3 regions of the Bacillus sp. BC08 genome follow, and region 3 is predicted to be linked to each of the others. Evidence: riboswitches for the same ligand, from Rfam matches in the RefSeq annotation. Region 3 holds a riboswitch; each other region holds the start of a gene.

Region 1 (8,275 bases), on a different contig from region 3:
CCTACACATGCTCCGTAAATCCATGGAATAGAATATTTTTGCGCTATATCATTTACGATAAAACGTGTTTCGAAATTATCAGTTGCATCAATAATTACATTAACGTTTGTAACGAGTTCTTCTAATTCTTCAGCTGTTACGTCTTGAACGAGAGCTTCTATCCTTACTTCACGATTGATCTCTTCTAGACGTTTTTTTGCCGCTACAGCCTTCGGAAGGTTATTTTCTACATCACTCTCTGCATACAATTGCTGCCTTTGTAAATTACTCCAATCGACATAATCCCGGTCAACAATCGTTACTGTGCCAACACCAGCTCTTACAAACATCTCCGCATTTGCACTACCTAATGCACCTGCACCGATAATGAGCACATGCTTTTCTCTTATCTTTCGTTGTCCTTCTTCTCCAATTGGAAAAAATAATTCTTGGCGAGAATATCGATTATTCAACTACGCTCATTCCTTCTAAAGGACTACTTGCTGTCGCACAACGTTTACGTGCAATACGACCCGCTTCAAAGCCAATGCGCCCTGCCTCGATACCTAATTTCATTGCATATGCCATCTTAATTGGATCTTTTGCTCCCGACACAGCAGTATTTAATAACACACCATCCGCTCCTAATTCCATCGCAAACGCCGCATCAGCTGGGCTACCGATACCAGCATCAACGATAACTGGTACTGTCGCTTGTTCGATAATGAAGCTTAAATTTAACGGATTTACAATACCAAGCCCTGAACCGATTGGTGATGCTCCTGGCATAATTGCATGCACACCCAGTTCTTGTAATTTACGTGCTAATACAACATCATCAGATGTATACGGAAGAACGATAAACCCTTCTTCTAGTAACATTTCAGATGCCTTTAACGTTTCTACTGGATCAGGTAATAACGTTTTATCATCACCAATAACTTCTACTTTAATCATGTCGCAAAGCCCCGAAGCTTTTGCTAATTTTGCAATACGAACCGCTTCTTCGGCATTTTTTGCTCCAGCTGTATTCGGTAATAACTTATATTTTTTTACATCAAGTTTCTCTAATAAATTAGGCTGCTTTGCATCAAATATATCCATACGACGTACTGCGAACGTTAAAACCTCCGCCTCAGATACATCAATTGCCTTTTGCTGCACATCAAAATCAGGGAATTTTCCTGTTCCTAATAAAAGTCTAGAATGAAATGAAAATGGTCCAATGTTTAACATAATCAACCGCCTCCTACGAAAGTTACAATCTCAATTTGGTCTCCATCAAAAACAGATGTATCTGCATGATCATCTTTTTGTAAAATATCTTTATTACGCTCTACTACAACAATTCTGTTTTCTAACTCTAAATGTGTAAGTAGCTCAGCTACTGTTTTTACACTCTCTGGCACTTCAATTTGATTACCATTAATTTTCAAATTCAAACTTCCAGCCCCTTTCTAAACTGTTTTAGAAAGCAATGAATCTAGCAAGTGATTCTCCTGCTTTCCTTCTATTAAATCCGCCATATACTGACCAGAAACAGGACTTAATAAAATACCGTTTCGATAATGCCCAGTACAAGCATATAAACCTTTTATTTCTTCATGCTCTCCCATATAAGGAGCTTCGTGATTCGATTGTGGTCTTAATCCTGCCCATGTGCTTTCCCACTCTGCTTCTTTTAAAGCTGGCAATATTGTATATGCGCGCTCTAATATAGAAGTAATACTTTCTGGCTGCACAGTTTTATTAAACGTATGAGGCTTCATCGTCGCTCCAATTACGTAACGTCCGCCGCGCTTTGGTGCAATGTAAAATCTTTCTTGAAAAATAGGCGCCTTTATAAGTGGTTTTCTACTTTTTACCGCTACTACTTCTCCTTTAACTGGATATGTACCCCATTCACGGTGAAAATGACGCAGTAACTTCGTACTCCATGAACCACCCGCAATAACAACCTTCTCACATGTGATAATCCCTTCGCTCGTCACAATCCCAGTCACTTTATTATTTTCAATACGAATATCGAATACTTCTGTCTGTTCATATATATCAGCACCCGAAAATGATGCAGAATGTGCGAATGCTTTCGTAAGCTCCGGTGCAATAACATGACCATCTTTCGGATAATATACAGCACCTATAATTGACTCAGAAAGAAATGGTTCTTTCTCTCGTAAACGATCTCCCGTTAGAAAGTAAGAATCTTCACCTGTTTTCTGCTGCCAATCCATAATGTGAAGAATTCTTTCCTTCTCCTCTTCATTTTGGGCAATACGATAAATGCCTTTCTCTTCATACCCAATATCGATACCTGTTTTTTCACGTAAAACTGCTGCAAGTTGTGGAAATATAGCACGGCTTTCTCTAGCAAGTTCAAATAGTGGGTCATATGCATCCCATTCTGCCTGAACTCCAAGTAAACCAGCGGCTGCTTTCGAGGCTTCAGATGCAATTCTTTGCTTCTCTACAATCGCTACTTTATGTCCTCTTTCTGCTAGAAAATGTGCAACTGAACTACCAATTACACCACCGCCAATTATCGCTACATCATACTTCTTACACATGTTTTTCCGCCCACTTTCTTATTGATTCCTTATAAGATTTCGCTTTGCTATACGGGTTACTACTGCTTATAATCCCAGACATAACAGCAATACCACTGACGCCGTTAGTCAGAACATCCCTAGTGTTTTCCGTGGTGATTCCTCCAATTGCTGTAATTGGTATGGATAAACACTTTGCAATGTCTGAAACTTCTTCAAGCCCTCTCGCTGGCACACCTTTTTTACAATCCGTCGGAAATACATGACCATAGACGAGTGAATCCGCTCCATTCTTAAATGCATCGATCGCCTCTTCTAAAGAATGCACAGAATAACCAACATGCAAATAAGAGAACTTTTCTTTCACTGACCTTACATTTGCACTTCGATATCCTAGCTGCACACGTGGAATGTTTAATAAAATAGCAATATCAATTCGATCATTTATCACTATTTTTGATGCCGGAAAGCCTTTCTTCAAAAGACTTTCCACACCTTCATACAATTCCTTCGTACTTTTCTCACGCTCACGAATATGCAAATAATCAATCTCACTCTCAATTTGCATCGCTACATTCACCAACTCTTCGAATGTCATGTGGCCATTTGAGATTACATGAAGCTCATTTTTCATATTCATTCGCCTACTTTAAAATGTTTTCGAATAATTCATCGGCCGGAATGATTTCTTTCGTCATTCCTTTATCCTTCAGCCATTTATTTTGTTTCTCCCATGATTCTTTTGAATCCGATAAGAATGGCTCATCTTTCGTTTCCATCTTCTCTAATAAAATTTTCATACTTTCTTTTTCAACTTCTGGTACAAGTGGGAAGTTTTCTTTTTCTTGATGATTTAATAAAATATTTAATGCTTCATCTGGATTTTTCTTCATAAAATCATAGCCTTTTTTCGTACCACGTAAGAAGGCTTGTAACGCTTCTTTATCTTTTTTCAACGTTTTATCACCTGTTACAAATACAAGTTCATGATAATTTGGTACACCGTAATCAGCTGGATTAAAGTATGCTGGTTCATGGCCTTCATGACGCATAACAGGTACTTCATGGTTAATGTATGCCCCTGTTACCGCATCCACTTTTTTCGTAATTAGTGCCGGTACTAAATCAAAGCCAACATCGACTACTTTCACTGTATCTGGATTGCCACCAGCTTCTTTTACCATCGTTTTTAAATACATCTCACTTAAAGGTGTTCCAGAATATCCAACTGTTTTCCCCTCTAAATCTTTCGGCGATTGAATGCCTGCTGATTTCAGCGATACAACATGATTTAATGGTGAACGTACGACCGCTCCAATTGATTTCACTGGAATTTGTTCATTAGCTTTTGCCATGACAACATCTGGCTGATAATATAAGCCCACTGTTACTTTTCCTGCAGCTGCTAAAGTTAATGGGTCAGTCGGATTGGAAGGGAATTTAATATTCACCTTTACTCCCTCTTCTTTAAAGTAGCCTTTTTCTATTGCCGCATAAATAAAGCTATGTACCGCATTTGGGTACCAATCAAGCATGACCGTTATTTCTTTGTCTTTTTTACTCTTATCTGATGCTGAATTACTAGAACATCCAGCAATCATTGCAACTAATAATGTAAACACAAAGATGCGTTTTAAAAATTTCATGAATGCTTCCTCCAACTAATGAATTTCTTTTCTAATACCGAAATAAGTATGACGAAGAAAATAGCTAGTAATGATAACAATACAATGGGTGCAAATACACCCGCTCCGTCTAACTGCGTCATCATTCTTTTACTGAAATACCCTAGCCCAGCTTGTGCACCGAGCCATTCACCAATTGCTGCCCCAATCACACTAAGCGGAACTGCAATTTTTAAAGCTGAGAAAAAATAAGGCAGAGCAGACGGCAATTTTAATTTAAGAAAAACATCTTTTTTCGTTGCCCCGTACGTAACTAAAAGCTCTTCCCATTCTTTTTTCGTACTGCGTAGTCCATCATACGTATTGACCGCAATTGGGAAAAACGTAATTAAAACCGTAACAACAACCTTACTCCAGATCGTATATCCAAACCATAAAACGAAAAGCGGAGCAAGCGCTGTAATAGGAATCGTTTGTGAAGCAACTAATAGTGGATAAAATGCTCTCTCCATCCAATTACTCGCATTCATTAACATCGCTAGCCCTACCCCAAGTACGATAGAAATAGCCACCCCTATTAAAACAACGTATAATGTTGCCGGCAAATGAACTGTGAATAATATATCTTTTAGTTTCCATATCTTCATTACAATGGCAGACGGTGACGGTAAAATGTACATTTCATCTACGATTCTTGCGCCTACTTCCCAAAAGGCAAGTAAAATGCTAGAAAGTGTAAGAGCAGGTAATAGCTCCTTCAACCGCTTCATCATACGAGTACCTGCCTTTGTAACATACTAAGAAGCTCATCTTTAAGTGCTAACACTTCAGGCTCATATAAATCTTTTCTTGTTCGATTATGATCAAGTGGTACAACCCTCTCAGTTAAAGTAGTTATCGGTTGCTGCTCTACTACTAAAATTCGATTAGAAAGAAACAACGCTTCTTCCACATCGTGAGTGATAAATAAAATTGTTTTTTCCCACTCTTTCCATTGTTCAAACAGCCATTCTTGCAAAGATGCCTTCGTTAAAGCATCCAACGCGCTAAACGGTTCATCTAACAACAATATCTCCCCGCCTGTTAATAAAGTTCGAATGAAAGATACGCGTTGCCTCATACCACCAGATAAATCTTTCGGATATTTTGTCTCATATCCTTGTAAGCCAAATTTATGTAACAGTTCCTTTGCCTTTATTTGTGCTTCTTTCTTCTGTACACCTTGGCATTCTAGCGGCAAGGCCGCATTCTCAATAATCGTTCTCCATGGCAGGAGCATATCTTTTTGGGGCATATACCCTACAGGATGGCTCTTTGTTTCTGTCAACTCTATCTGTCCAGTACTCGCTTCTTCTAAACCTGTAATAAGGCGAAATAAAGTACTTTTCCCACATCCACTCGGTCCGATAATACTTACAAACTCTTTATCTTGTATAGAAGCATTTAATTCATTGATGATTGGTTTCTCATCATAATGAAAAGAAACATTATGAAACTGTAGTATGTTCTTGCTCCTCAAATCCCCACATCTCCTTACGATAGGACATATCCCAGAATAAATATTCAAATCGACTGGAATATAGGAAAATCTCCTCTAATCGATCTAGCTCTTTTTCAGACTTTCCAACTGCCATTTCATTTAATAAATCTATTAACCAAATACAAAGGTTACCGTATTCTTCAGAACTATATCCTTGAATCCACTCTCCAAAGAACTCATGATCTCTTGCTCCAGGAATATCATTTAAACGCTTTCCAATTTCCCAATAGCTCCACATACATGGAAGAAGTGCTGCTATTAATTCCGCAAGTGTGCCGTTTTGAGATACAGACATCATGTAATTTGTATAAGCTAAATTTTTAGCAGATGGTTTTGCTGACTCTATCTCCTCTATAGAAATTCCAAGCCTTTTTGCATACTGTTTATGAATCGTCATTTCTCCATTTAATATTCCATCAATTTGTTCAGCGAATTTCCCCATTACTTGTGGATTCGTTGCCTTTACAACACCAATCGCATATAGCTTTGCATAATCTAACAAATATAAATAATCTTGAATAATGTAATACTGAAACTTATCTTTTTCTAACGTACCATCCCCCATACCTACTACAAACGGATGATTATGACTCATCTCCCAAACTGGTTGTACAGTTTCTAATAATCTATCGCAAAATTTCATTTCCCTATCCCCTTCCGGTATGTGTATATAAATAAAAAACCACTTCTAAATAAGAAGTGGTTACAGCAAATAAAATTATAATTTATTCGTTGCTCCACTTCCCTTCGCTAGTATTACCTAGATCAGGTGTTATAAGGGTTAAGGATTATTCCTCTCTCAGCACAACAAGCACCCCTAGTGGTTTCAATATGAAATTTTCAAATAAAAAAGCCCCGTTTCTATACGCAAAGAAACGGGGACTCATTATTAGTGTCCGAATTGCTTCCCTACGCTAGCATAATCTAGATCAGGTAATGAAAAGGATCAAAGGCTTACGGCCTACTCTCAGCTGGCAACACCAGCTCTCCTAGCAAACTATGAAATTAACACTGTCAGTATAACATCGTAATAAGACATCATCAACTGTTTTAATTTTCTCAATTGTCAACAAAATAACGAAACTATATAATACTTATATTCTATCTTAGAAATTTTAATCCCAATTAATTGGATAAAAAGGAATTATTATCCTCAAAAAATTTATTTTTATATTGATTTCATATTACATTTATGTGAATACACCCACTATATTATATCTTTATACTATAATAAAATTACAACTATACAACTAGAGGAGGTCTCTATTATATGAATATGAAAGCTACTGCTTTAACAGCAACTACTATCGCAATTGCCTCTTTACTTCCTTCTATGGGAGAAACAAATGTACAAACAGCCAACGCTGAACAATTATCTAATGTGAAAATTGGATATGTCAAAGTCGATCAAGTAGCCTTACATACAAAAGATAACGCAAATAGCTCATCAATTGATACAATTCGCTTTAATACGAAAGTAAACATACTTGAAACAACAAATGGTTGGTATAAAGTATCTGTTAATAATAAAGTCGGTTATGTACAAAAAGATGCTATTCTACTAAAAAACAAACTTCAATCTAATAATCAATACATTGTTAATGCCAATGCATTAAACGTTCGTTCTGAACCTAATTTAGAATCTTCAATTTTAGATGTATTACCAAATGGGAAATTCGTTACCATTCAAGAAGAACAAGGCGAGTGGTATAAAATTTTACATAATGGCAAAACAGGTTACGTACAAAAAGCGTTCGTGTCTAATGGTTCACAGCCTTTAGTAAAAGGCATCACAGTTCAAAATAATACGAAATACACAGTTGCAACACCTAAACTTAATGTACGTAGCAACGCTAGTACAAATAGTGCACTACTTGGTTCATTACAAAATGGTACACAAATACAAGTAGTGGAAACTGTGGGAACTTGGTATAAAATTCGTTTTGGCACAGGATACGGATACGTGGCAAAACATTATGTGATGCAAAATCAAACACAATCACAAGCTCAAACAGCTCAACCTACTTCCATTCCAGCTGTGTTCAAATTCCCTACTCAAGGAAGAATTAGCTCAACCTTTGATATACGCTGGGAACAAATGCATTATGGTATAGATATCGCAGCTCAAGGTAATGTCTCTATCCAGGCGGCAGCTGCAGGTAAAGTTGTGAAATCATATTATTCAGCTAGCTATGGCAATGTTGTGTTCATCTCCCATCAAATAAACGGGAAATTATATACAACAGTCTATGCTCACATGAAAGATCGCACTGTACAAGTTGGTGATCAAGTACAAGCTGGACAATTAGTAGGTCATATGGGAAACACAGGTCATTCATACGGGCAACATCTTCATTTTGAATTACACAATGGAGAATGGAATTTTGAAAAAACAAATGCAGTAAACCCACTGCCATATTTAGTTAGGTAAATTGTATGCCACGCAATATCAATATACCTCTCTTAATTGAATACTTAGCCTTTTTAGGTTTAATCTGTTGTTTAATCATTTACAATACAAACACTGTATTTTTATCTATTATCATTGCTTTTGTTGCTTTAGAAATTATGATGGAAGCCTTTCA
Region 2 (8,275 bases), on a different contig from region 3:
CCTGCAACATATAAAGAAAACACAACAGTTGCCTGACTATGAGGGAAGAATACTCCCGCAAATAATGCATATACAGGTAAACGTGCCGAACAGGACATAAACGGTGTTACAAGAACTGTAAGTAAGCGTTCTTTTTCTTGTTCAATCGTTCTCGCTGCCATAATACCTGGAACATTACATCCAAAACCGATAATCATCGGAATAAACGCTTTTCCGTTTAAGCCGAAAAACTCCATAATTCTATCCATAACAACTGCAATTCGCGCCATATATCCTGAGTCTTCTAATAATGAAATGAAAAAGAATAATGCAAAAATTTGTGGAACGAATACTAATACAGCACCAACACCGGCAATAATACCTTCTGTAACGAGTGCTTGAATAAAATCAGAAGCTCCAACACTTGTAAGCCCAGCCGTTACCCAATCCGTAAGCTGTCCACCAAAAAACTCATCTAACATATCCGATAAAGGTGTACCAATCCACGTAAACGTAACCTGAAAAATAAAAAACATAACTGCTAAAAAGATTGGAAGTCCGAAAATTTTATGTGTAATTAATCTATCAATTTTTTCCGAAAAAGGAATCTTTCCTTCTTTCTCATGCTGCATAACATTTGTTTTTAACTTTTCAATATACGCTTCACGAGTTTTATAAATATGCTCTTCCAACGTACAATCAAGTTTTCCTTCTAAGCGAGATCGAATGGCTACAAGTTCCTTATAAATTGGTAATGCTTTCATTTCTTTTTCTACTACTTCGTTATTGCTTAAAAATTGAAGAGCTAACCATCTTGGATGCTTGTAATTCGCTTTCTCTAAAAGAGAAATTACCTGTCCAATTCCTTCATCCATCTGTACACCATATGAAATAATGAATGGCTTTTTCTCGTTTTTATCATTTTCTTTAAGAGTAGCAAGTAGTTCTTCACAGCCTTTTCCGCTTCTTGCAACGACAGGAACGACTGTTACACCTAATCGTTCTGATAATCGTTTTACATCAATTACAATGCCTCTTTGCTTTGCCACATCAACCATATTTAATCCGATTGAGACTGGCTTTCCAAATTCAAGTAATTGCAGCGTTAAATGCATGTTTCGCTCGAATTGTGAAGAATCCACTATATTTAACATATGATGAAATTCATCTGTTAGTAGAAAATTTGTAACGACACCTTCATCACGCGAAACTGGATTCAAATCATAAACACCTGGTAAATCAATTAATGTCCCTTGCTTATCTTTTAATTTACCAACTTTCTTTTCTACTGTTACACCGCTCCAGTTCCCTACATACTCATAAGAACCAGTAAGTGCATTAAATAATGATGTCTTCCCTGTATTTGGATTCCCTAGCAAAGCTACCTTATTCACGCTAATTCCACCTTTATCATTTTCGCGTCACAATGACGAATACTAATTAACTGTCCACGACACTCCAATGTACAAGGACCTTTGAACATCGCCTTTTGCTTCATGCGAAGTTCGCTTCCTTCAGAAAGACCGAAAGCAGCCAATCTTCTCTTTAGTAAATAATCTAAAGACTGAACACTTTTCACTAGCACTTTCTCACCGATTTTAATATCTACTAAGCTCATAACCTTCCCCCTCAGAAGAGAATGATAATTATTTTCAGAAAAATTATAGCACACTCTATTTCAATTGGACTATACCCTTTTGCTTCATATTTATTAACATTTCACTACAATTCTATTTCAATAATTGTCATACTACATTCGTTTGCCATTCTCATCCATTTCGCTTACAATAAACAATAGCAAATAAAGAATCTCGTTATCACTGGGGGAGCCATGCCGCTGAGAGGGAACACTTCGTTCCGACCCTTCGAACCTGTTAGTTAATGCTAACGCAGGGATTGTGCAAACGTCCGAAATACATACCTCTTTTTTATTTACGTATTTCGTATCCTCCTATGATATCTATTCTTTTTTGTACAACTTGGATTTAGGGGGAGACAACATGCGTAACACCAATTTACAAGCGATGATCGAATCTGCAATTCTTGCAGCCTTCGCCTTGGTCATCGACATTTTACCACTTTCAATCAAACTATCAGCAACAGGCGGTTCCATCTCATTCGCTATGATTCCTATTTTTATTATCGCATACCGCTGGGGCTTCAAAATGGCTTTCTTAGGAGGCTTAATTTGGGGATTATTACAAATTGTCGTAGGCGATGCCATTATCGTCACACCAATTCAAGTACTAATTGAATACTTCGTTGCTTTCGCATTCATTGGATTTGCTGGTCTATTCTATCGTCCAATTCAAAAAGCACTTTTAACATCCAATGAAAATAGCTTAGAACAATCCAGTTTAAGTAGCCGTAAAGACAAACCTTTACAAAAACAAAACGAAGGAAAGAAAGTTATTGGTTACATTATTCTTGCTACATTTGTTGGTAGCTTCGCTCGCTACTTCTGTCACTTTATCGCTGGAATTATTTTCTGGGGACAATATGCACCAAAAGGTCAATCAGCAGTTCTATATTCTTTAATATTTAACGGTAGCACAATGATTGGTTCCTATATTCTATGTACCGTTTTACTTATCTTTTTATTTCTTACTTCACCACGTTTATTCAAAAGCATCAATGCTTATCAACTGAACTCGAAGAAAAAGAGCGCTTAATGAGCGCTCTTTTTTTCATATCGTAATATCGATTAAAAATACAATAAATGCACAAAAGAAAATAAATACCATTATACTTAGCCACTTGCTATGCACGGTTCATCGACTCCTTACATAACCTCATTTTCTAACCAGATTATATCGCTTAAAAATAAAGATTAGGTAAAGATAATATGAAAATAAGTTAAAAAAGCGTAGATTACATTGTCTACGCTTTTTTCGATAAATAGAAGTAAAATAATACACCATCTTCTGTATTTTCTGCCCCATATTCAGCATCATGTAGTTCTAAAATGTTCTTTGAAATGGCAAGCCCAAGCCCCGTCCCACCTTGTGAACGCTGACGAGCTGTATCCACGCGATAAAAACGATCCCAAATTTTATCTAATTGTTCTTCTTCAATGTGAGTACCTTTATTTTCAATACATACTTTTATACAATCTTTTTCATCTATTGTAGAAATAATAATATCTTCTTTATTTGGTGTATAACGTATGGCATTCGTAATGAAGTTCACGATGACTTGTTCAATCCGTCCTTGATTTGCGACTACTTCAAATGAGCATATATTTTTATGCACATGCAGTTCTTTTTTCTCTATGTCCACAGAAAGGTGTTCACATATATCTTCAATTACTGTATCAATATAAAATGGATCCTTTTTCATTTTATATGTGCCTGACTCAAATTTAGCTAACTCCAGCATATCCAAAATTAAAGTATCCATTTTGTCTACTTCTCGTTCCATCGCTTGAAAATAGTACTCTTTTTTATGCTCAGCTACTCCATCTTTTAAAATAGAAATACAGCTTTTCATAATACTCAGCGGTGTTTTTAGTTCATGCGAAACACCAGAAATGAATTCTTTCCGCGTATTTTCTAACTTTCTTTCCTTTTCAATATCTTCTTCTAACTGTCCAATATGCGAATGGAGTTTATTCGATAGCACATTAATATTTTTCGATAAATCCCCAATTTCATCTTTTGAAGTAATCGGTATTTTTTCTGTGAAATCTAAGTGCGCTATTTTCTTCGTTGTATCATTTATTTTTAATAACGGCTTTGCAATTTGTTTAGAGTAATAGAACGAAGCTAGAAAAATGAGAACGACTACAAATGCAATGATGTAAATGTAGTAATCTTGCACCATTTGTACAGCTTCATCTACAGGTTGTAAGGAAGCCATCGCATATATATATGTTACAGATCCATCTTTTTCTTTTATCGGTTTCATTAATAATTTATATTTTATATCATTTTTTTCATAATCCATTGTCTTTGTTGAATATTCTATTTGATTACTCTCTTTTAGTACTACATCCGTTTGAAATTCTTTTATACTATCCAAAAATAAAGTGTTTTTATAAATTGGATTTACGGGTCCTTTTACATCGGGGAATTGTACTTTCGTAACATGCCCTACTATGTAAGCATCTGGCTCTTGAGCAGCTGGTTCCTGAACGGCCGGCCTCTTTTCCTTACCAGCTTGTTCCCCAACTGCTTTCTTTTTCTCTTGATCTAATTTACTCATCTTCTCATTAAATGCTTTTTCTAACGGTTTATTCGATCCGCTTAAATTTTGCTTAGATAGCGAGAAAGAAAACGGAATAAAACTATCTTCTTTTTTCACTCCAGAAAAATAAATTTCTTGGCCTAAAAACTGATTTGATGGTTTATTATCAATCTCCTCTATATTGACGAGATTGTATAGGGGGATTTTGAATATTTGTTGTCCAAAGCTCTTTTGTTGCCAACGATTTATCGTTACCTCAAAATAAAAATCATCTGCATGTTTTAAATTCCCGTTCTGATCTAATGTCGTAATCCACGTATTATTTTCTCTTAAAAAATCTTGCTCTAGCTTCTGAATTCCTTCTGCATTTCCTGCATAGTTCAAATAATTCTTTTCAAAAGAATTTAAATTCACTTTAATATCTTCTACTTTTCGATTCGCATAATATTGTTTAAAAAATATTGTTTGTCCAATAAATATTGTCGCTAAAATTAACATGCATAATGCTGTTGTGAGGGTAAATAATTTTAGTACAATCCCTTTTCTCATACATTCCCCTCAAATTTATAACCTGTTCGTACTACAGTTGTAATGAACTTTGCTTTCTCTCCTAATTTATTTCGCAAATTACGAATATGGCTATTAACGGTTCGGTCATCACCGGCAAATTCGTATCCCCAAATCCTTGAAATTAATTGCTCTCGTGTTAAAACAATCCCTTGATTTTTCATAAAATACGCTAATATTTCAAATTCTGTATGTGTTAAATTAATGTCTGTTCTATCTATCGTAACAGTACGCGACGGAAAATGGACGTGAATACCATGAATTGATAATGTATCATCTTCATTCTCTAAAAGTTGCTTTGTTACTTTTCTACTTTCTAACAACCTTTTCGCTCTAGCTAATAAAATGGGTGGGCTATACGGCTTCGTCACATAGTCATCTGCTCCAAGTTCAAATCCAAGTAACGTATCATCTTCATCAACACGAGCTGTCAGCATAATAATAGGAACCTCGGATGTTTTACGGATCCTTCGGCAAACGGACCACCCATCAAGTTCCGGCAACATAATATCTAAAATAACTAAATCAACCTCTTCTTCCTCAAATACAACTAAAGCTTCTTTCCCATCTCTTGCTTCAAACACTACATATTGCTCACTCAAAAAATAATCTTTTAATATTTCACGTAAAATATCTTCATCTTCCACAATTAAAATGTTTTTTGACATAACTTATATATCCCCCTCTCGCTTTCAAAACTACAACTTCATTTTGAATAACTAGCCTTTAACTTCGCCTCGATAATATATCTATCTGGTGCATCCCCTATATAATCAAACGGATAGCACGTCGTCAGTGTTAATATCGGTTCTTCTTTTTTTATAATAACAGTACGATCATCCGCATGGGTAATCCATATTTTTTGAATTTCATATGTGTACGTTTTATTATCATACTCTAAAACAAGAGTGTCTTTTTCTTTTAACTCTCCTAAATCAGTAAATACAGTGTCCCGGTGCCCACTCAGTACAGTATGTCCCCCTCCAGATGGCGTTGTCGTTACATCACTAACGAACATTCCAACTCCTTTTTTCAGCGTTGTCTCATCCGCACCCCAGTATATAGAAAACTTCTTCTTTATTTTCGGTATATTTAATAGTGCAACCTTTTCTCCTTCTTTATGTTCCGTTTGAGAAGAAGGTACTTGGGAAGTTACAGGTGTTTCGTAAGAAAGTTGATTATGTTGTATATTTTCAAGGCTCTTTAGTTCTTCTTTCGTTAATTGTTGAGCAGAGCTTTTTCCTCTATACCATTCCATAGCGTAATATGATCCCATACATAGTCCTATCGCCATCAATATGATACCGATATAATTGAGTAACTTCATGTTTCATCCCTCCATGCCAAAAATGGTAGGAATAACCTACCATTTTTAATATATGAAATTATTCCATTCTTTATAGGACAATATTTTATTTACGCCTTAACTTTATTGCGACGTTTCAAGCCAAATAATGTCCCTATCCCTACAAGACATGCGCTTAGTCCCATCATTGCTACATTATTAGATGCTGTGTTTGGTAATTTTTCACCTTGTACAACTGGCTTTGCTGCTTCTTTTTTTACTGCACCATTTTTTTGTTGTACTTGTGCTGCTTCTTTTTTCGCCATATCATTTTTCAATTGTTCTTGTGCTATTCTCTTTTTCTCTTCTTCACTTTTTTGCTGTTCCTTAATCAATGCTTCTTTTTTTGCCTTATCATTTTTCAATTGTTCTTGCGCTATTCTCTTTTTCTCTTCTTCACTTTTTTGCTGTTCTTTAATCACTGCTTCTTTTTTCTCTTTATCTTGCTGCAGTTGCGCCGCTTCTTCCTTCGTTACTGTTCCAGTATCCGCGCTTGCTACTGAAGAATATCCTACTGTTAACAATGCCATTGCACAGATTGGTAATAGATTCTTTTTCATCTTCAATTCTCCCCTTATACTTTATTCACATCACATCACTTCGCATCGGATGTATCACTAGAATAAACAAGAGATATAAATATAAAATGCAGATGAAATATATTTCATTTAAAGATTTCATGGTAGACAAATAAAAAAACATCGCAATATATACGATGTTTTTTCGGGTGTGTGTCTCAATATTTACATGTTACTTTCGCGTGATGTAGAAGTAGAACGGGCCGGAGCGATAACTAATTGTCTCGGCTCAGTTTTCTTTAAGTGATTTTTGACGTTACACTTACGACGTTGAACAACCCACGCTTTAATAGGGTTTGTCAAAATAATCTTTTGCTCTTCGTTAGGGGCCTCTTCTTCAAATCTACAACTTTCGCTCCATTTATTCCATTTCATTGTAAATTTAGAAGAAGAATGATCGTCTTCTCGATCAAACAAGTGCAAAAAATCCATTTCGCCAGCTAGCATTACGGTATTGCTAGTTGCTAAAAAAGAAAAGGTCGTCCAACGTTTCTCCATGCCCTCCTACTCCTTTTTCACATATAGAGTGCCTAAAACTTAATTCACCTAAAATATGCTTGCCTTTTACCTTACACCTATAGTTTATCCAAAACACTACTAGGCAACTATCGATTTGCCTTACAACTACCTTACATTTTTGTAAGAAACAAAAAACCTTCACTCTCTATACGTGAAGGTTTCTCATTTCTCATCTATATGATCTTTCATATGATCGACTCCAGCTTCTTGCAGCTGTGACATCATACCGTGGGAAATTGCGCCTAATACTAAAGTCATTCCAATTAGTGAAATCCGAATCGCTGGTACATCAATTATGTAAGCCAAACTACCAAGAACAATTGTTAAAAGTAATGCTTTTATAAATGTTGCACTTGTATACTCTTTCTTTCTCATCATAATCACCCTTTATGGAAGCGTTTTCTTAATATGATCAGTATATCATATCATCTGACTATTTTGTGGGGATTTCTGTAAAAAACTTATATCTTCTTTGACTTTTTCCTTTCTATCCTTTACAGTCGAAATGTTCACAAGTTTTACACTGTAGGAGGACTCCAATGAATATTGAAATAAAAGACACTTTAATCTCTGAAGAACAATTACAAGAAAAAGTAAAAGAACTAGCACTTCAAATCGAACGTGACTTTGAAGGAGAAGAAATCGTAGTAATCGCTGTATTAAAAGGATCTTTCGTATTCGCTGCTGATTTAATTCGTCACATTAAAAACGATGTAACAATCGACTTTATTTCTGCATCTAGCTACGGAAATCAAACAGAAACAACTGGAAAAGTAAAACTATTAAAAGATATCGATGTAAACATTACTGGAAAAAACGTAATTGTTGTTGAAGACATTATCGATTCTGGTTTAACACTTCACTTCCTAAAAGATCACTTCTTTATGCATAAACCGAAAGCATTGAAATTCTGTACGTTACTTGATAAACCTGAGCGACGTAAAGTGGACTTAAAAGCTGAATATGTTGGCTTCCAAATTCCGGACGAATTTATCGTTGGCTACGGTATCGACTGCGCAGAAAAATATCGTAACTTACCATTTATCGCTTCAGTTGTAACGAAATAATATAATAGAATAAACTTCCATCAATTACTGGTGGA
Region 3 (8,275 bases):
TAAAAATAGTGGAACGACCCCTATTAAAAACTGGAAATTAGAATTTGATTATAACGGCAATTTAACACAAGTTTGGGATTCTAAAATTAGTAGTAAAATAAATAATCATTACGTAATTACGAATGCAGGATGGAATGGTGAAATTCCTCCTGGTGGATCGATTACAATCGGAGGAGCAGGAACAGGCAATCCTGCTGAACTTTTAAATGCATCTATTAGCGAAAACTAAACGTAACCTCCATTAATTATTTCACTAAAGTTTGAATTTAGGTTTGAGTGCTCTGACCTAAATTCAAACTTTTAATTTTATGAAAAATCGTAAATATATATTACGATAACCTATTATAATTATATTTAGTTTCTAATATGAAGTTCGTGTGAAGTTCATCTGAATTTTACATGAATTTCCTTTAAGTTCTATTGTCTTCCTATACTAATCACATTATCCTTTACATATAGGAATTATTTTTCATTCCACTTTAAACTATCTATATATATAAAGAAAAGATAGTCGCCTATTAGGGAAAGGCATCTAAATATAAACATAACATAAGAAAAAGCACGCTTATAAGCGCACCATAAGAGTGCTTCTTCATACAATTCTCATGTAAGAGTTCTCGAAAATCATGTTAATCACAAAGAAAAGGCATTAGCTTATATAAGCTAATGCCTTTTCTTTGTGATTATTGTTCAGCGTTCCATTCTTCTATATTCCATACTTTTGTGATCCACCCTTCATAGAAAGAAGGCTCATGTGAGACAAGTAAAACTGTTCCTGTATATTGTTGTAACGCTTCCTGCAAAGACTTCTTTGTTTCTACATCCAAATGATTAGTCGGTTCATCTAAAATTAAAACATTGCTTTTCGTTACGATAAGTTCACATAAACGCACTTTCGTTTGTTCTCCGCCGCTTAATAAACGAATAGGTTTTAACACGTGCTCTTCTTTCAAACCACACTTTGCTAATGCTTGGCGTATTTCTTTCCTTGTCATATCTGGTCGTTCTGCCCAAACTTTCTCTAATGGTGTTGTTTCTGAAGCAAACTCTTCCTGTGCAAAATAGGCAGGATTTACTCGCTCGCCAACAGAAATTGAACCACTTAGCGGTTTTATTTGACCTAATAACGTTTTTAACATCGTCGTTTTTCCAATTCCATTATGACCAACAATCGCTATCTTTTCTCCCTTTTTCACTTGTAAATTCAACTCTGGGCATAGCGGATCACTATAACCTATCCTTAGTTTCTCAGCTTGCAATATACGACTCACTGGCTCCTCGTAAACATTGAAATCAAAACGGGATCGAGTTACATGATTAACCTTTTCAATCCTTTGCATTTTCTCTAATACTTTCTCTCGACTTTTAGCCTGTTTCGCTTTTCGAATTTTATTTTTTTGAATAAATGTTTCTAACTGAGCAATTTCTTTTTGTTGTTTCGCATGCGCCGATTGTAATTGTTTCCTTTGCAATTGATAGCTTTGCACAAATTTTTCATAATTTCCTACGTACCGCTTCACTTTCCGTTCTTCTAGATGATAAATAACATTTGTAATACTGTTCAAAAATACTTCGTCATGTGAAATGATCACATAAGCTTTTTCATACTGTCTCAAATACGATTGCAACCATTCTATATGGGCTGTATCTAAATAGTTTGTTGGCTCATCTAGCAATAAAACATCAGCTTTTTCTAAAAGGAGCTTCCCAAGTAATAACTTTGTTCGCTGTCCTCCACTTAACTGTGAAACATCCTTTTTCAAGCCTATTTCAAGTAAGCCTAAGCCCATTGCTACTTCTTCAATTTCTGTATGAATTTGATAGAAATTAGAACTTTCCAATATAGTTTGTAATTCTCCATACTTTACTAACAGTTTTTCTATTTTTCCTGCTCCATTCATTTCTTCAGCAATTTTTAACATTTCACACTCAATTGCATACAAATTAGAAAATGCACTTTGTAAGTATCCCTCAATTGTTATTCCTTCTTGTAAATCCATATGCTGCTGTAAAAAACCTATCTTCACATGTGGAAACCATTCAATGTTTCCGTCATCATGTATAAGTTCTCCTGTTAAAATCCTTAACAATGTTGATTTTCCAATTCCATTTTTCCCAACTAACCCAACATGCTCGCCCTTTAATAGCCGAAAACACGCATTATCTAAAATGGTTTTCTCACCATACGAATGACTTAAATTTTCTACTGTTAATATACTCATTTTTTTCTCTCCTCTACTTATTGTTCGTAAGCTAAATAGAGAGAGCAACAGTATAAAGCCTTATTTAATTGTATATATAAAAAATGGGTAAGGTGAATACACCTTACCCATTACATATTATCGTAAAAAAGGATTAAGGTTCTTTACCTGCTGTCTTCAATTTAGCTTAATCGTTAAAAATGGGCAGACTTCTCCCACATCAAGCTAAAACCATTTGAAGAACAGTTGATAAAGTCATTTTATCCTTTCACTCCTTTAACATTTGTTATATTAAGAGTATAAACTACTCTGTTATATTCTATTCTCTATTTTTTCTTTTGTTCCTTCTCCGCTTTTTCATTTTCTGCGTAAATTTCTTTATACATCTTTTCTAATGCATATGGATTTGTAAAGATGAGCGTTAACGATTTCCACATATAAATTCTTCGTTGTAGCTCTATCCCATACTCTTTACTAACCATATTTTTCACTTCTGGAATATGTTCTTCGTTTTGAAATTGTTGTACAGGTTTCAATTCCTTCGTCTTAAAATCCGTTAAAAGGCCTATTACAGTTCGTCCATGTTCCTGCGACCTTTCTTCTAAATCAAACTGAATGGAATGAACAAAACCTAAAACGTGAAAGATTTGAGCATGCAACCCGACAGCAGCACGCTGTTCCATTAAGTTGTAGCACTCCCGTTTTAACTCTTCTACCATTTCTAAAGAATTTCTATTAACTTTTCTTTTGCCAACAAACATAATCTTTACAATATGAGCGACTGCTCCCATACTTTTCAATACACTCTCTAAAACTTCTACCGCATCTTCCACATAACCATTTGAAATTATAGAATGAATAAATTCATCTAATAACACTTGAAATTTTTTAACTAAATGTAAATCGCGTAATTCTGGAACATCTTCTCTTAATTGATTCCGGCCTTGCACCCACTTTAAAACTTCTGTCATTTCTTCTTCTTTTAATTCATGATGTTCCATACCATACTTCATCAATAAAATATGATTTTTTAATAAGAACTTTCCTTCTTCAAGATTATCAGCTGTTAAAGAATCAACTATTTGCTCTATAGATTTCATCTTTCTCCCCCTATATAAAAAGCCTCTTAACAGCGATTATACCAAAAACTGTTAAAAGGCTTTTTCTATTTTTTCATATACGGGGCTAATACTCTCAGAATTTCTTCCTTATCCTTCTTTAACTCAAGTGACGTTAACATATCCATCGTTCTCGGCCTAGGTAATTTCACTTGTACCTCACCAACTATTGAAGCTGGTCTTTGAGATAAAATAAATATGCGATCCGAAAGCAAGATTGCCTCATCTAAGTCATGTGTGACCATAACGATTGTTTGCTTCTCTTGGTGCCAAGAGTTTAAAAGCCAGCTATGTACTTCCATTTTTGTAAAGGCATCTAATTTTCCAAAAGGTTCATCAAGTAGCATAATTGGCTTTTCACATAAATATGTGCGTAGAAAACTAATTCTTTGACGCATACCACCAGACAATTCATCTGGATAATGGTCTGCATATTCATCTAGTTCAAACTGCTTTAATGCTTCTATTCCCTCCGTTAGCCTTTGTTTTTTCGGTTTCCCTTCGATTTCCAATGGAAGAACTATATTTTGCAAAGCTGATCGCCACGGCAGTAATAAATCTTGTTGCGGCATATAACTTACAACATCTTGCTCTTGCATTTGCTTATCGTTATACGTTACATCCCCACTTGTTGGATTTTCAACATTTGCAATCATATTTAATAATGTGCTTTTCCCGCAACCACTCGGTCCTACAAAGGAAACGAACTCTCCCTCTCGTATAGAAGCACTAATATTTGCTAATACATTCTTTCCATCAAAAGCTTTTACAACCTCTTTTATTTGTAATCCACTCATTTTTCACTTGGAAGGAACTCATTTGTAAAGGCATCTTTCACATCAATTTTCTTCTTAATAACTTTGTTATCATATAAGAAATTCATGTAATTCGTCCAAACTTCTTCCTTCTGTACTCCCCATGCTTTTGCATCATCTTGATACTTCGTACTTAACCACTTTTGACTTTCTTGTACTAAGTCTTTATTTACATCTGGAACAGCTTTAATTAAAATATCAGCAGCTTCTTTCGGTTCTTTAATTGCAAAGTTATAACCTTCTGTCGTTGCACTCATAAACTTTTTCACAAAGTCTTTATCTTGTTTCGTATGTTTTTCACTCGTAATCATAACAGGACTATAGAAATCAAGCGCCGGGTCTAAGTCTTTCACCATAATCGTATTTAACTCTTTTCCTTGGCGCTTCGCTTCAATTCCATCCCATCCGTAATAAATCCATTCAAAGTCTGCATCACGACCGATTGATTTAAAGAAATCGGTTTGTCCTAAGATGATCTTTTCAACTTTATTAAAATCAGCTTGATGTTTCTCCATAATTGTCTTTAACGTTGCTTCTTCTGCTGGTCCTCCCCAACCTCCGTAACGTTTACCTTCAAAATCTTTCGGTGAAGTCATGTTATCTTTCTTAAGCGATGCAAAAGCTGAAGTGTTATGCTGAATAATCGCTCCGACAGATACAACAGGAATACCTTCTACACGAGCCAACGTTACATTTTCTTGTGCGCTTATTGCGAAGTCAGCTTTTCCTGAAGCTATCATTTGCTCCGCTGTCACATTATCACCAGGCTGAATAATTTCTACATCTAAGCCTTGCTTTTTATAATAATCTTTCGCTTGCGCTACATATAAGCCAGTATGATTCGTATTTGGAAACCAATCTAATACTACTTTTACTTTTTGATCTTTACTTGCACTTTCTTCTTTCTTCGCCGGATTACATCCAGCCACACCTACTGCTAATAAGGCAGCTAACATAACTTTTAAACCTTTTTTCATTTTCTGCCGTCCTTTCTATATATCCACGGTGCTGTTATTCTTGCCATAAACTCCACGATAAAATACAGACATAATGTCACCATAACAATAATTGCTGCCACACCAAATACTCGGGCTGTTAAAAAGGATTTTGTAGCTCTTGTAAGCATAACTCCTAATCCTTCACTGGCACCGAGCCATTCCCCAATAATCGCTCCCATTACGCTATATGTAACTGCAATTTTTAAACCTGAGAAAAAGTATGGAAGCACTGCTGGAAACTTTACTTTCTGGTAAACTTGCCATTTCGTTGCCTTCATCGTTTGCAACAACTTCAACATATTTTTATCTACCGTTTGAAAACCTTCTAAAATGCTAAGTGCAATCGGGAAGAAACAAACGAGTATTACTACCATTACTTTCGGTAGCATTCCATATCCAAACCAAATAATAAATAACGGTGCAAGTACAACGATTGGAATCGTTTGCGAAATAACAAGCAACGGATTTATTAAAATACGAAATAAAGGGATAACATCCATAATAATTGCAATACTTGTCCCAATTAAAATCGCAAAAAACAGTCCGATTAGAACCTCTTGTAACGTTTGCATCGTATTCGGTAATAGTAAATCTTTCATTCCAATTAATTCTTGAACAATGGCAGAAGGCTTGGGTAAGATCCACGGTTCAATTTTAAATAATGAAACAGATCCTTCCCATATCGCAATGAGAAGGATAAGCCAAATAGTTGTAATTATTTTAGATTGCTTCTGGTTTTGCATATTCATCACGGTACTTCCAAACCTTTTCATCTATCGTTACACCAGTGCTTGGACGATAATGGATTTTAATAGAAGTAATCACTTCCTCTGCTCCAGCATCCACACAAGCTTGTTGCGCACGTTTAATGACATCAAGAAGTACATCTAATTCTCCTTCCAGCGTTGTTTCCATTGCCCCTACTTCATAACGAACTCCCGATTGTTGTACAACCTCAATTGCTTTATCAACAACAGAATACACATCTTTGTTCTTCGCTTGTGGTACTACTGAAAATGAAATTGTAACTTGTTGTGACATAGTAAAATCCCCCTTATAAAATGAAATGTTCAAACAAGAAAAGGCTTTCCTACTGCGTAGGAAAGCCTTGTATGCAAGTTATTATAGAATAACATATGCTACATCACTTTAAGTAACTCCCTACGCTGGCATTATCCAGATCAGGTTGAGGGTCGATGTTTGTTTACATCCTCTCAGCCAATTGGCTCCCCGGTCCTTAATTCGTTTTCATTGTAGCATGATTTATTTTATTGAACAAACAAAAGCGCGTATAATCATTTCATTTAACTTTTGAATTCTCCTATTAACTCTTGTAACTCCTGCGAAAGCCAGCTTAAAGAACTAGCTAATTCCGCAATATCTTGTACAGACATTTCCTGCTCTTTCATACTTTCTTCAACATTACTACTACTATTCGCATACGTATTTGCAATAAGTGATAGTTCATTTACAATCCGCACAATATTTTGGCTATTTTGCAATATATCACTTGAATTGTCAGAAACAACTCTAACCTGATTTGTAACAGATTGTGCTGATTTTGAAACCCCACCAAAGAAAGCACCACTACTTTCAACAAGTTTCATACCCGATTCTACTTCTTTTAAGGTATTTTTCATTGAAACAACAGCTTCTTCCGTACCAGCTCGTGTTTCCCCTATTAATTTTGCTATATCTTTTGCTGATACTTCGGTCTGCTCTGCTAATTTACGCACTTCATCCGCAACAACGACAAATCCCTCACCAGTTTCCTCAACACGTGAAGATTTAATAAAAGCATTTAGAGCTAGCGAATTCGTTTGATTTGAAATACCGGTAATTACTGTTACAATATCACTAATTTCTTTTGATCTTGTTTCCAAAGAATAAATAATAGAAGATAAATCTTGTACTGCATTTTGTATTATGTTCATTTGATTAATCGTCTGTTCAATAATACCATTTCCTTTTACTGAATGATGCTTTGTACCTTCAGACTCTTTCGCCATTTGTTTTGCAGTATTAGTTATCTCTTCCATCCTATCTTCCATTTCATATATAATATCTAAATACTTTGGTACTGCAGTTTCCTGTAATTGAATGCCAGCCCTTAACTCAACTATAGAACTTACGATTCCTTGGACTGCCATGCTATTCTCTTTCGTACTCACTGACAATTCTTGTGAAGATGAGGAAACCTGTTCTGCTGTTTGCTTCACTTTATCTATAATCCCTTTAAACTTCTCGATGGTATTATTAAAATACGCATTAATAATACCAATATCATCTGGTCTTTCCTCTAATTTAATACTTAAGTCACCTTCACCGACTTGGCGCAATCCTTCACGTAAATCCCGCAATGGAGCAAGTGCGTTACGTACGATTAGGAATTGAATAACCGTTGCAATTAAAACAGAAATACAAATAAACATTAAACCTTGTATAATGAACTTTTCTTTTGTCATAGGAACAATAGAGGCATCTACATCGGCTGCGACAATTGCCACAATATTATCTTTCTCATCTTTAATTGGCTCTAATATCGTTACCCATGATCCCAATGCGTCTTCATATACTACTGTCATGTTTGCTTTTTTTGTGCTCATTACTTTATCATATGCTTCCATCCAAAGATCTGGTTGTTTATAATATTCCCCCGGTCTTACTTCAACAACATTTGCTAAACCTGTGGACAAATCAATGATTTGTAGCTCACCTTTTTCATTTTTTTTCGCTCCAACAATATACGTTTGTCCAACACTGTTCAATTCTTCCGTTGATTCATCTAATTTCTCTGTTAACTTCTCTCTTTTTTCTCTTTCTGCGGTTGGATTTTTTGCAACATCCCTTAATATTTCTGCGTCTAATTTATGTAATACCGTATCTCCTGTTTCAAAAGAATGCCTTTCAAATATAGACATCATGCTATTTTGAAACATATTAAAACTTAACGCTCCCATAGTACCAACAAGCGTCAAAATAACTAATACAGTTAGCAATACATTTTTTTGAAGAAATGATAGCTTATGCCAATGTTTTTTCATTAACATCACCTTTCTTAATTAACTTACTATAAAGTAACGCTATTAAAATATACACCTTATTAATAAATAATAATTATTCTCATTTGTTTACAAACAAAA

What was found. Region 3 has a riboswitch for thiamine pyrophosphate ahead of ACXVYO_RS10150 (MTH1187 family thiamine-binding protein). Riboswitches for the same ligand answer to the same signal wherever they lie in the genome.
Region 1: another riboswitch for thiamine pyrophosphate. It lies ahead of tenA (thiaminase II); the one in region 3 lies ahead of ACXVYO_RS10150 (MTH1187 family thiamine-binding protein).
Region 2: another riboswitch for thiamine pyrophosphate. It lies ahead of ACXVYO_RS18300 (energy-coupled thiamine transporter ThiT); the one in region 3 lies ahead of ACXVYO_RS10150 (MTH1187 family thiamine-binding protein).

Annotation. Positions count from the first base shown of each region.
Region 1 covers NZ_JBTGPA010000034.1:329,430-337,704, forward strand. Annotated here, with positions in the region: gene ACXVYO_RS17780 (thiazole biosynthesis adenylyltransferase ThiF) at 1-452, opposite strand, end outside; gene thiG (thiazole synthase) at 445-1,215, opposite strand; gene thiS (sulfur carrier protein ThiS) at 1,218-1,421, opposite strand; gene thiO (glycine oxidase ThiO) at 1,437-2,546, opposite strand; gene tenI (thiazole tautomerase TenI) at 2,539-3,159, opposite strand; gene ACXVYO_RS17805 (ABC transporter substrate-binding protein) at 3,170-4,171, opposite strand; gene ACXVYO_RS17810 (ABC transporter permease) at 4,168-4,920, opposite strand; gene ACXVYO_RS17815 (ABC transporter ATP-binding protein) at 4,920-5,669, opposite strand; gene tenA (thiaminase II) at 5,638-6,333, opposite strand; TPP riboswitch at 6,416-6,519, opposite strand; TPP riboswitch at 6,580-6,691, opposite strand; gene ACXVYO_RS17825 (SH3 domain-containing protein) at 6,961-8,121, shown strand; gene ACXVYO_RS17830 (hypothetical protein) at 8,127-8,275, shown strand, end outside.
Region 2 covers NZ_JBTGPA010000035.1:59,390-67,664, reverse strand. Annotated here, with positions in the region: gene feoB (ferrous iron transport protein B) at 1-1,373, opposite strand, end outside; gene ACXVYO_RS18305 (FeoA family protein) at 1,370-1,597, opposite strand; TPP riboswitch at 1,792-1,893, shown strand; gene ACXVYO_RS18300 (energy-coupled thiamine transporter ThiT) at 1,980-2,651, shown strand; gene ACXVYO_RS18295 (sensor histidine kinase) at 2,860-4,713, opposite strand; gene ACXVYO_RS18290 (response regulator transcription factor) at 4,710-5,399, opposite strand; gene ACXVYO_RS18285 (class D sortase) at 5,438-6,058, opposite strand; gene ACXVYO_RS18280 (LPXTG cell wall anchor domain-containing protein) at 6,148-6,636, opposite strand; gene ACXVYO_RS18275 (hypothetical protein) at 6,820-7,152, opposite strand; gene ACXVYO_RS18270 (hypothetical protein) at 7,336-7,551, opposite strand; gene hpt (hypoxanthine phosphoribosyltransferase) at 7,713-8,240, shown strand.
Region 3 covers NZ_JBTGPA010000030.1:91,887-100,161, forward strand. Annotated here, with positions in the region: gene ACXVYO_RS10120 (glycosyl hydrolase family 18 protein) at 1-229, shown strand, start outside; gene ACXVYO_RS10125 (ABC-F family ATP-binding cassette domain-containing protein) at 684-2,222, opposite strand; gene ACXVYO_RS10130 (hypothetical protein) at 2,528-3,301, opposite strand; gene ACXVYO_RS10135 (ABC transporter ATP-binding protein) at 3,367-4,116, opposite strand; gene ACXVYO_RS10140 (ABC transporter substrate-binding protein) at 4,113-5,111, opposite strand; gene ACXVYO_RS10145 (ABC transporter permease) at 5,108-5,881, opposite strand; gene ACXVYO_RS10150 (MTH1187 family thiamine-binding protein) at 5,853-6,173, opposite strand; TPP riboswitch at 6,274-6,375, opposite strand; gene ACXVYO_RS10155 (methyl-accepting chemotaxis protein) at 6,437-8,176, opposite strand.